Linked DNA regions of Thermochromatium tepidum ATCC 43061. The protein of the gene in region 1 interacts with the protein of each later gene in a pairwise test. Links are inferred from orthologs where the notes say so. Each region holds a gene or a part of one and is shown on either strand. Other genes may lie near its edges.

Region 1 (6,508 bases):
GCAGATCAGACCACAGAGCAGGCCGTGTGCCTCACTGGGCGAGGGAGTCAGCGGTCCGGCGTCGAGATAGCGCCCGATATCAGGGTTGAGGATGTCCGTGGCGACCTCCCGTCATTGAAGGCATGCTTGGGCTTTTAGATACAAGGCTCCCCATCATAGCACGCACACCTGCCCGATTGACCGTCCGCCAAGCCCCTTCTATAGTGCGCAGAATTCCAATGGAGTCGCGGACTTTGTCCAAATTTGACCTCGATCAATTTGAGCTTCAGGTAATGGCCCTGATTCGCTTGAACGAGAGGCTCAAGGAGGAAAATGCCTCGCTGCGTGCGCGTCAGGAGCTGCTTGTTGCCGAGCGGAGCGAGTTGATTGAAAAGACCGAACAAGCCAGGAGCCGTGTCGAATCCATGCTATCCCGATTGCGCGCGATGGAGGAGAATCTGTGATCGAAGAGCCGTTGCAACTGACTATCAAGATCCTTGACAAGGAATACCGGATCGCCTGCGAGTTTCATGAGCAGGACGACCTGAAGGCATCGGCGCGGCTGCTTGATGGACGTATGCGCGAGATCCGCCAGTCCGGGCGCGTGGTCGGCACCGACCGGATCGCGATCATGGCGGCGCTCAACATCGCGTATGACCTCATCCAGCTCCAGCGTGCCCGTTCCAGTTCCGAAGGTGATCTGACCAGGCGTTTGCAACAATTGCAGGATCGTATCAACCATGCTTTGGCCGGAGGTGCGAACGAGGAGACGTCCGTCCAGGGCAAATCGGAGAATCTGGGGCAATCAGGCCTAGACGCCCCGCGCGAAAGGGTATAGCCTGTATTCAAGACACCCCCTGTAGTGTTCGAGAGCGGCCTGGGTATTTTCTTGAGCCTAATCACTACCCCGGGGATAACGCGGCAAGGCAGTTGTGCATGTCCGCCTCCGAGCGGAAAGCCTGAAGCATCGCCCGTCGTCCCCACTTGAACCCTATGGTTCAAGAACGAGGGTCGGCAACGGCACAGATGGGGGGTGTCTCTCCTTTACCTCCCCGAAGACCTCCCCTCAATCGAATCCGACAGCAGCTGCGAGCGGCACGCCGTGCACTGGGTGAGCGTGCGAAACGCCAACAGTCCAAGGCGTTGGTGCGTCGACTGGTTCGGCTTCTGCGTGTGAAGCGTGCGCGGCAGATCGCGCTCTACTGGCCCGCCGATGGCGAGATCGACCCGCGCGGGCTGATGACGCCCCTCGCGGCCCGGGGTGCGCGTTTCTATCTTCCGGTTCTGCATCCGCTCAAACGCCGTCCGCGCCAGGGCGCACTCTGGTTTGCACGTTATCGTGCAGGCGAGCGGTTGCGACCCAATCGCTTCGGTATTCCCGAACCAACTGGGCGGGGCCGGCATCTGATCCGGGTGCGATGTCTCGATTTGATCATCTTGCCGCTGGTCGGGTTCGACGCCCAGAGGTACCGACTCGGCATGGGCGGCGGTTTCTATGATCGCACCCTGGCCTTGCGGCGGCGTCACCCGAGTTGGCGCCGGCCTTGGCTGATTGGTGTGGCGCACGAATGTCAGCGTCTCGACCGGATCGAGCCGCGTCCCTGGGACATCCGGCTCGATGCGGTTGTCACTGAATCCCGTCTCTACTAACGAAAAATCGGAGGACAATCCGTGAAGCAAGACGATCTAAAGAAACAGGCCGCCGAGGCCGCGCTCGCGTATGTCAAGGGTGGGATCATCGGGATCGGCACCGGCTCGACCGTGAATCACTTCATCGATGCCCTGGCCGGCATCAAGGGGTGCATCGAGGGTGCGGTCTCCAGCTCGGAGTCTTCGACCGAGCGGCTGAGGCGTCATGGTATCCCGGTGTTCGATCTCAATGCGGTGGGCGAGCTCGACCTCTATGTCGATGGTGCCGACGAGTCCAACCATCGACTCGAGCTCATCAAGGGTGGCGGCGGGGCGCTGACGCGCGAGAAGATCGTCGCGGCGGCCAGCCGCACCTTCGTCTGCATCGCCGACGAGAGCAAGCTGGTAGAGGTGCTCGGGCGCTTTCCGCTGCCAGTCGAGGTGATTCCAATGGCGCGTGGCTATGTGGCGCGCGAGCTGGTTCAACTCGGCGGTACGCCGGTGTGGCGCGAGGGGTTTGTGACCGACAACGGCAATTTGATTCTGGACGTTCAGAATCTGGAGATCACGGATCCCAAGGGCTTGGAGCAGCGGATCAACAACATCGCCGGGGTGGTTACGGTTGGGATCTTTGCGCTGCGTCCGGCAGACGTGCTGATCCTGGGTTCGGCGCAGGGACCACGGACGATCATCCGGTCTTGAGTCTAGTTAAACCAAATGAGAACGGGATCCTTAAGGATCCCGTTCTCAGTTCACATGACTTTGAGCCTGAGGCTTAGAAGTTGTGGATCATACCGACCGAGAAGCCGTCCCAATCCGCGGAGGGACGATCGTCGTCGACCTGGGTGTAGAGCACATAGGCCTTGGTGCGCTTGCTCAGGTTGTGATCGAAGGCGATAGCCCAGGTGTAGTAATCACCCTCGATGGTGTCCCTGAGATCTTTGGGGGCGCCGATATTGATGCGACCGTCACGATTGCCGCTGCCGTACATGGCCTTGACCATGTTGTTGCCGAAGGAGTAACCCGCTTGAAGCTGCCAGGCCTTCAGCTTCTCGTTGTTGGCAGCAGGGTTGATTTGGCCCGCGGGCAGGTTGGACTGCTCTTCGTAGATACCGGTCAGGGTGAAGCCATTCCAGTCCATCAGGCCCAGACCGACACGCCACTTGGTGTAATCGTCGTCGACATAGCCCTGCGAGAGATTGTTGTCGCTGGTGGCCGTGTTCATGAACAGCTCGCTGCCGAGTGACTCATAGGCCAGCGAGGCGTAGAACGGGCCGTTGCTGTAGATACCGGCGATGGAGTAGGCCTCGGCCAGGCTGTCGGAATTGATGTTTTCACCATAGCCGGCGGTGGAGGCACCACCCGCATGAACAGCAGCGGACAGCTGGAAGCCACTCAGACTCGGGCTGACATAGGCGATGGCGTTATCGGCGCGGACGTCGTCGAAGCGGACGGTGCCGTTATAGTCGGCCATGGTGTCGGAGAAGAGGTCGAGCTTACCAGTCGAGGTCTTGTACGGGGTGTCATTACGACCGACGACAAAGGTACCCCAATCGCCGGTCAGCCCGGCGAAGCTGTTACGCATGGTGATGCTGTCGTTGGAGCCGGAGGCGGCATTGCCAGTGGTGCTCTCTTCGGTCATCTTGATACCGAATTCGACCTGATAGATGGCCTTCATGCCATTGCCAAGATCCTCGGACCCCTTGACGCCGATGCGGTTAGCGCGACTCTCACCTGGAATCCCAGCGCGGCCGTTCAGACCCCAGCCCTCAAAGCCTTTCTTGTAGCCGGGCTCACCCTTATTGCCGGTATCCTCGACATCGGCCCAGTCGATCGACATGTGTAGCTTGCCGTACAGAATGGCATCGGCCATCGCGGCGGTCGGGGCAACCATCGCGGCGGCAACCGCTAGGCTTAGAAGTTTCTTGTTCATGCTGTTCTCCGCTGTTGTGAATTTGTCAATTTGACTGCAGAAACCGAGCGCAATCATGCTTTGCGCTGTGAACTATAGAGTACGAAATGGTGTTTTGCAACAGATTGGGCGAAAAAAGACACACCAGTAATAGGTGTGTCTTTTTTGCAGCATTCCTGGTTTCAGTGGAGTCGCGGACACCCTCGACTCAAAACCCTGTCGCAGGATCCAAGATGAATCATGCGCATCTTAGCTGCAAGTCACTCCGGATGCCACATGGATTGCCCCAGGTCGGTGCATTTCATACGTTTGGGTTAGCGACATTGGCCACGCGCGCCACGGTCGCAGTACACTGTACCGATCTGTACTCAATGCCGGAGCCGCTAAGCAACATGAGACCCTCCCAACGCCGCCCCGACGAACTCCGTCCGATCCGCTTCACGCGCGGCTTCACCCGCCATGCCGAGGGCTCGGTGCTCGTCGAGTTCGGCGATACCCGCGTCCTCTGCACCGCCAGCCTCGAACCGTGCGTACCGCCTTTTCTAAAGGGTAAGGGGCAGGGCTGGATCACCGCCGAATACGGCATGCTGCCGCGCGCGACCCATGAGCGCACGCCGCGCGAGGCCGCACGCGGCAAACAGGGCGGGCGTACCCTGGAGATCCAGCGCCTGATCGGACGCGCCTTGCGGGCCGCCGTGGATCTCAGCGCCCTCGGCGAGCGGACCCTGACACTGGATTGTGACGTGCTCCAGGCCGACGGCGGAACCCGCACGGCCGCCATCACCGGTGCCTGGGTCGCGTTGCGCGAGGCCATCGACCGCCTGCTGGCCAACGGCGAACTTGACACCGATCCGATTCAGAGCCAGGTGGCTGCTGTCTCGGTCGGTCTTTATCGAGGGGTTCCCATCCTCGATCTCAACTATGCCGAAGACTCGTCTGCCGAGACCGACATGAATCTGGTCATGGATGGCGAGGGGCGCCTCATCGAGATCCAGGGCACCGCCGAGGGCCATCCCTTCACCCGCGCTGAGCTCGATAGCCTCCTGGAGCTGGGTGCCGCCGGGATCCGCACCATCCAGGCCGCACAACGGGCCGCGCTGGAGGATTAGGCCGTATGACCCGAGCGCCGCTCAGCACCACCATCGTCCTGGCCAGCAACAATGCCGGCAAGGTCCGCGAGCTCGAATACCTGCTCGCCGGGTCCCGGATCCAGATCTGCCCGCAAGGAGAATATGGCGTCCCGGAGGTTGAGGAGACCGGTCTGACCTTCGTCGAGAACGCCATCCTCAAGGCGCGCCACGCGGCGCGCCACACCGGGCTTCCGGCCCTCGCCGATGACTCTGGACTGGAGGTCGATGCATTGGGCGGCGCCCCTGGCGTCTACTCGGCCCGCTATGCCGGCCCAGGCGCGACGGACGAGGCCAATCTGCGCCAGCTCCTTGCCGAGCTTGCAGAGGTGCCCGAGGCCGAACGCACGGCACGCTTCCAGTGTGTCCTGGTCTATCTGCGGCATGCCGAAGACCCGACGCCCCTGATCTGTCAGGGCACCTGGGAGGGGCGCATCCTGTTTGAGCCGCGCGGAACCAACGGCTTCGGCTATGACCCGATCTTTCTGGTCCCGACCCAGGGCTGTAGTGCCGCCGAACTCGATCCCGACACCAAAAACCGGCTCAGTCATCGTGGTCAGGCCTTGTGCCGGTTGCAGGAGCAGCTTGTGGTATGACGCTCGACGACATCATCGCCCAGCATCACAACCAGGTCCTGGCGCGCATCCAGGCGGCAGCGAAGCGTGCGGGTCGGCCAGTCGATGCGGTGGGCCTGATCGCGGTGAGCAAACAACAGCCGGTCGCAGCGATCCGCGCCGCCTATCGAGCCGGCCAGCGTGCCTTTGGCGAGAGCTATCTCCAGGAGGCGCTCACCAAGCAGGCTCAGCTGACCGACCTCACCGACATCGAGTGGCATTTCATCGGGCGCATCCAGTCCAACAAGACCCGCCAGATCGCCGCCCATTTCGATTGGGTGCACGGCCTGGCCGATCCTGGGCACGCACGCCGTCTGAGCGAACAGCGTCCGGTGGGCCGTTCGCCCCTCAATGTCTGTCTCCAGGTCAATCTGAGCGGCGAGACCACCAAGGGCGGCGTCGCCCCCGAGGCGCTGGGTCCGCTCCTAGAACACTGTCGCGCGCTCCCAGGGCTCTGCGTGCGCGGCCTGATGACCCTGCCGGCGCCGTCTGAGGACGAGGCCACCCAGCGCCGTCCGTTTCGTCAACTCCGCGAACTGCGCGATCGATTCGCGACCCCCGACTGTCCGCTCGAGGTGCTCTCGATGGGGATGTCCGACGATCTCGAGGCCGCCATCCTGGAGGGCGCGACCCTGGTGCGCATCGGGTCAGCGATCTTTGGCGCGCGCCTAGGCTGATCGCCTAGGCCTCAAGTCCAGCCGGAGGGCTTGGCGCGATCACCTTCAGAACTGGTGGTGCTGGTTCAGTCACCCCTTCCCCTTAACCCCGGTCCTCTTCTGCTTTCCCTTCTCCCTGCACGGGGACGCCGTTGCACTTGGGTGCAAGTGATTTCAGGAAACGCTGAATAAATCCCCTCTCCCCCGCGGCATAGGTATCTACACAATTTCATCCATCCCCTCCGTTAGCAAGAAGAATCGAGTTGGCGAAGGCCCGGAGTTCCGGGATGGAAGAGTGATCAAGCGAATCGAGGATGGCGAACAGTATGAAAGCGCCAGCCAACAAGGCGGAGGGGGTAACAAGGCGAGATGCCTTCATCTGCCTGCCGGACAAGCGCACGAGAAACTGCCGGGCGGCTTGTGCCTCCTCGGTCTGCTGCGCAGCCAGGCGCCACACCAGGATACAGGCCTGGGTGGCGATCAGCAGACGCTTGAATAGGGCTCCCCCGCTCTCCTGTTCCCACTGCTCCAGTTGATGGCCTGCCTGTTTGAGCAGTTTGAAGAACGATTCGATCTGCCAGCGGAAGTCGT
Region 2 (2,938 bases), 1.1 Mb from region 1 along the record:
CGGTCTGGCCCAGTCGTTGGTATTCCTTGGCCAGATCGACATAGAGCTTGGCCGGACTATCATCTTGGGTCAGGCCCAGTTCCTCGTCGCCTGTCTTCAGGGACGACTTGCCGCCACAGGACGACAGCGCCAGGCAGAGACCAAAGACCATGGAGTGTCTTGGATCGATGCGCTTTGTATTCATCGCGCCTCCAGCCTTTCCTTGAACTCGATTCGGACGCGCCCGCACCGTCCGGTGCGATCCCGAACGCGCCCGACCAGTTGGCCGCAGGCGGCGGCGATCTCGTCGCCGCGGGTCTTACGTGTCATGGCAAAGAGGCCGGAGCGCACGAGACGTGCGCGGAAGGTCTCGACCCGCTCTGGCGGCGAGGTGCCGAAATCGCTGCCGGCGAATGGGTTGAAGGGAATCAGATTGACCTTGGACGGCACGCCTTCGAGCAGACGGATGAGCTGTTTGGCGTGCGTCGGGCTGTCGTTGATGCCGTCGAGCATCACATATTCCCAGGTGATCTTGCGCCGCTTATCGCCTGCGACATAGTGTTTGCAAGCAGGGATCAGCTCAGCGAGTGGATACTTGCGGTTGATCGGCACCAGCACGTCGCGCAGGGCATCGTTCGGTGCATGCAACGAGACGGCCAGCGAGACGTCGCTGACCTCGCGCAGCCGGTAGATGTTGGGTACGATGCCCGAGGTGCTCAGGGTCACACGCTGCTTGGCCAGCATATAGGCCAGATCGTCCTGCATGATGTCCATGGCCCTGACCACGGGCTCGAAGTTGGCCAGCGGCTCGCCCATGCCCATCATGACCACGTTGGTTGGCGCGACGCCGAGCCGCCGCGTGGCCTGCCAAACCTGACCGATGATCTCGGCAACGCTCAGGTTGCGGTTGAAGCCCTGGCGCGCGGTGGCGCAGAAGGCGCACTCGAGCGCGCAACCGACCTGAGAAGACACGCACAGGGTGCGGCGCTTGCCCTCAGGGATGAACACGGTCTCGATCCGCTGTCCGTCGTCCAGTTCCAGCACCCACTTGACGGTGCCGTCGGCGGACGGGTGGGTCTCAAGGATGCGCGGCAGCCGGATCTCGACCGTATCGCGCAGGGCTAAGCGCAGGCGCTTGGGTAGATCGGTCATGGCGTCGAAGTCGACGACGCCATGCTTGTGCATCCACTTGAAGAGATTGCGGCCATGGAACGCCTTAAAACCGAGCGCCGTCACCAGCGACTCGCAACCTGCGAGGTCGAGGTCAAGCGGATTGGGTCTGGCCGAGGTGGCGCTCATGGCGGTCCTGATCGTCTCGATCAGCGGGTACGGGGGCAGACGCCCTCGGGGAAGAAGAAGGCGATCTCGACGGCGGCGTTCTCCGGCGAGTCCGAACCGTGCACGGCGTTCTCGGTGAAGGAGTCGGCGAAGTCGGCGCGGATGGTACCGGGCGCGGCCTGGGCCGGGTTGGTGGCACCCATGATCTTGCGGTTCTTGGCCACGGCATCCTCACCTTCCAGCACCTGGACCATCACAGGGCCGGAGATCATGAAGTCAACCAGTTCGTCGAAAAAGGGCTTGCCCTGATGGATGGCATAGAAGGCGCTGGCCTGCTCACGGCTCATGTGCAGCATGCGCGCGGCGACGATCTTGAGTCCGGCGGCCTCAAAACGGCTGAGGATGGCGCCGATGGCGTCCTTGGCGACGGCGTTCGGCTTGATGATGGAAAGGGTGCGCTCAATAGCCATGCGGGCTCCTAACGAAATGGGGCGGCGTTTGGTAACGAGGGTTTTGGAGTTGGAATTCGACGCGAATTAGAACGCTGTCGAGAGGCGGCTGGTTCGGTCCGAACGTGGACGGTCCGATGGATTCCAGCGGCATCTGTGTTCGTTGACATCCTCCCAGGCCAGAAGGCCGGAGATTCCTACGGCGCTTTAAGGCGCGGCATTGCGCCACACCTTAAAGTCGCTTCGATGGGTTCCTGGACCGAGTGCGCAACCGCTGCTCGTCTCTCCACAGGCGTGACTTCCGGCGTGCCCCGCCGTCGGTCGCCTTGGGTATCGGCGACAACATGATTGTAGGACGGCTGCGCCGTCCGCGCGATCCTTCCCTGACCTTCAGGCCGAGGCTTGTCGCGCACCGGGTCAATCCACTAAGTCTAATGGTAGCGGTCTGGTCGGGCAATGGCGCGATGCTGGGATCTCGGCCCAAGTGTCGTCGGGTCGCCCTGGCTACAGGTGTCACCCGGCGATGGTGCGATCTCCTGATATACAGGATACAGGTAGAGATTTGAATGAGCCGATACGATGTTTTCAATGGCGATGCCGATGGACTCTGTGCCCTGCATCAATTAAGGCTGATCGAGCCGATCGAGAGCCGACTCATAACCGGCCCCAAGCGCGAGATCGATCTGCTGGCCCGCGTTCCTGTGGATCAGGCCGAGTCTGTGACCGTGCTCGACATCGCGATGGAGAAGAATGCCGCGGCACTGTGCGCCCTGCTGGAGGCCGGCGTGCCTGTCACTTATTTCGATCATCATTTTCCAGGCGAGATTCCAAGGCATCCGGGGTTGAGTGCCTATCTGGACATGCGGCCCGAGACCTGTACCAGTCTGCTGGTCGATGCCTTTCTCGCTGGACGGGCGCGCGCCTGGGCCGTGGTCGGAGCCTTCGGCGACAACCTCGATCATGTGGCGCGCCAGGTCGCCGAATCGCTGGGGCTGGATGCGCCCGAGATCGAGTGTCTACGCGAACTGGGGATCTGTCTCAACTACAATGGTTACGGTCTCAGTATCGAGGATCTGCACCTTGCGCCGGATGCACTCTATCGGTGCCTCCAGCCTTACGCGAATCCGTTGGACTTTATCAACGAAGAGACTGCCTTTGCGCGACTGTGTGATGGATATGCCGACGACATGGCGCGCGCGCGTGCCCTCAGGCCCGAGTACGAGGACGCCAAG

What was found. Proteins that work in one complex are often made in the same cells at the same time.
Region 2: the proteins of E6P07_RS11030 (region 1) and ndk interact in binary tests that used the Escherichia coli proteins (3 or more experiments, as listed by UniProt). The link is inferred for Thermochromatium tepidum ATCC 43061 from one-to-one orthologs.

What each region holds. Positions count from the first base shown.
Region 1 is NZ_CP039268.1:2,390,680-2,397,187, reverse strand. Bases 1-2,817 are described here. They hold E6P07_RS11030 (5-formyltetrahydrofolate cyclo-ligase), read left to right. Parts: upstream 1-1,005; coding sequence 1,006-1,629; downstream 1,630-2,817. Other genes in these bases: E6P07_RS11020 (porin), read right to left, coding at 2,384-2,817; rpiA (ribose-5-phosphate isomerase RpiA), read left to right, coding at 1,651-2,310; E6P07_RS11040 (cell division protein ZapA), read left to right, coding at 440-817; E6P07_RS11045 (TIGR02449 family protein), read left to right, coding at 219-443; E6P07_RS11050 (UPF0149 family protein), read right to left, coding at 1-78. Outside these bases: more of E6P07_RS11020, read right to left, coding at 2,818-3,541; rph (ribonuclease PH), read left to right, coding at 3,913-4,629; rdgB (RdgB/HAM1 family non-canonical purine NTP pyrophosphatase), read left to right, coding at 4,635-5,243; E6P07_RS11005 (YggS family pyridoxal phosphate-dependent enzyme), read left to right, coding at 5,240-5,938; E6P07_RS11000 (transposase), read right to left, coding at 6,147-6,508. UniProt on the Escherichia coli protein: Involved in the removal of 5-formyltetrahydrofolate.
Region 2 is NZ_CP039268.1:1,292,553-1,295,490, forward strand. Bases 14-2,938 are described here. They hold ndk (nucleoside-diphosphate kinase), read right to left. Parts: upstream 1,728-2,938; coding sequence 1,299-1,727; downstream 14-1,298. Other genes in these bases: pilW (type IV pilus biogenesis/stability protein PilW), read right to left, coding at 14-184; rlmN (dual-specificity RNA methyltransferase RlmN), read right to left, coding at 181-1,278; E6P07_RS05920 (acetyltransferase), read left to right, coding at 2,273-2,938. In the rest of the region: more of pilW, read right to left, coding at 1-13. UniProt on the Escherichia coli protein: Major role in the synthesis of nucleoside triphosphates other than ATP. The ATP gamma phosphate is transferred to the NDP beta phosphate via a ping-pong mechanism, using a phosphorylated active-site intermediate.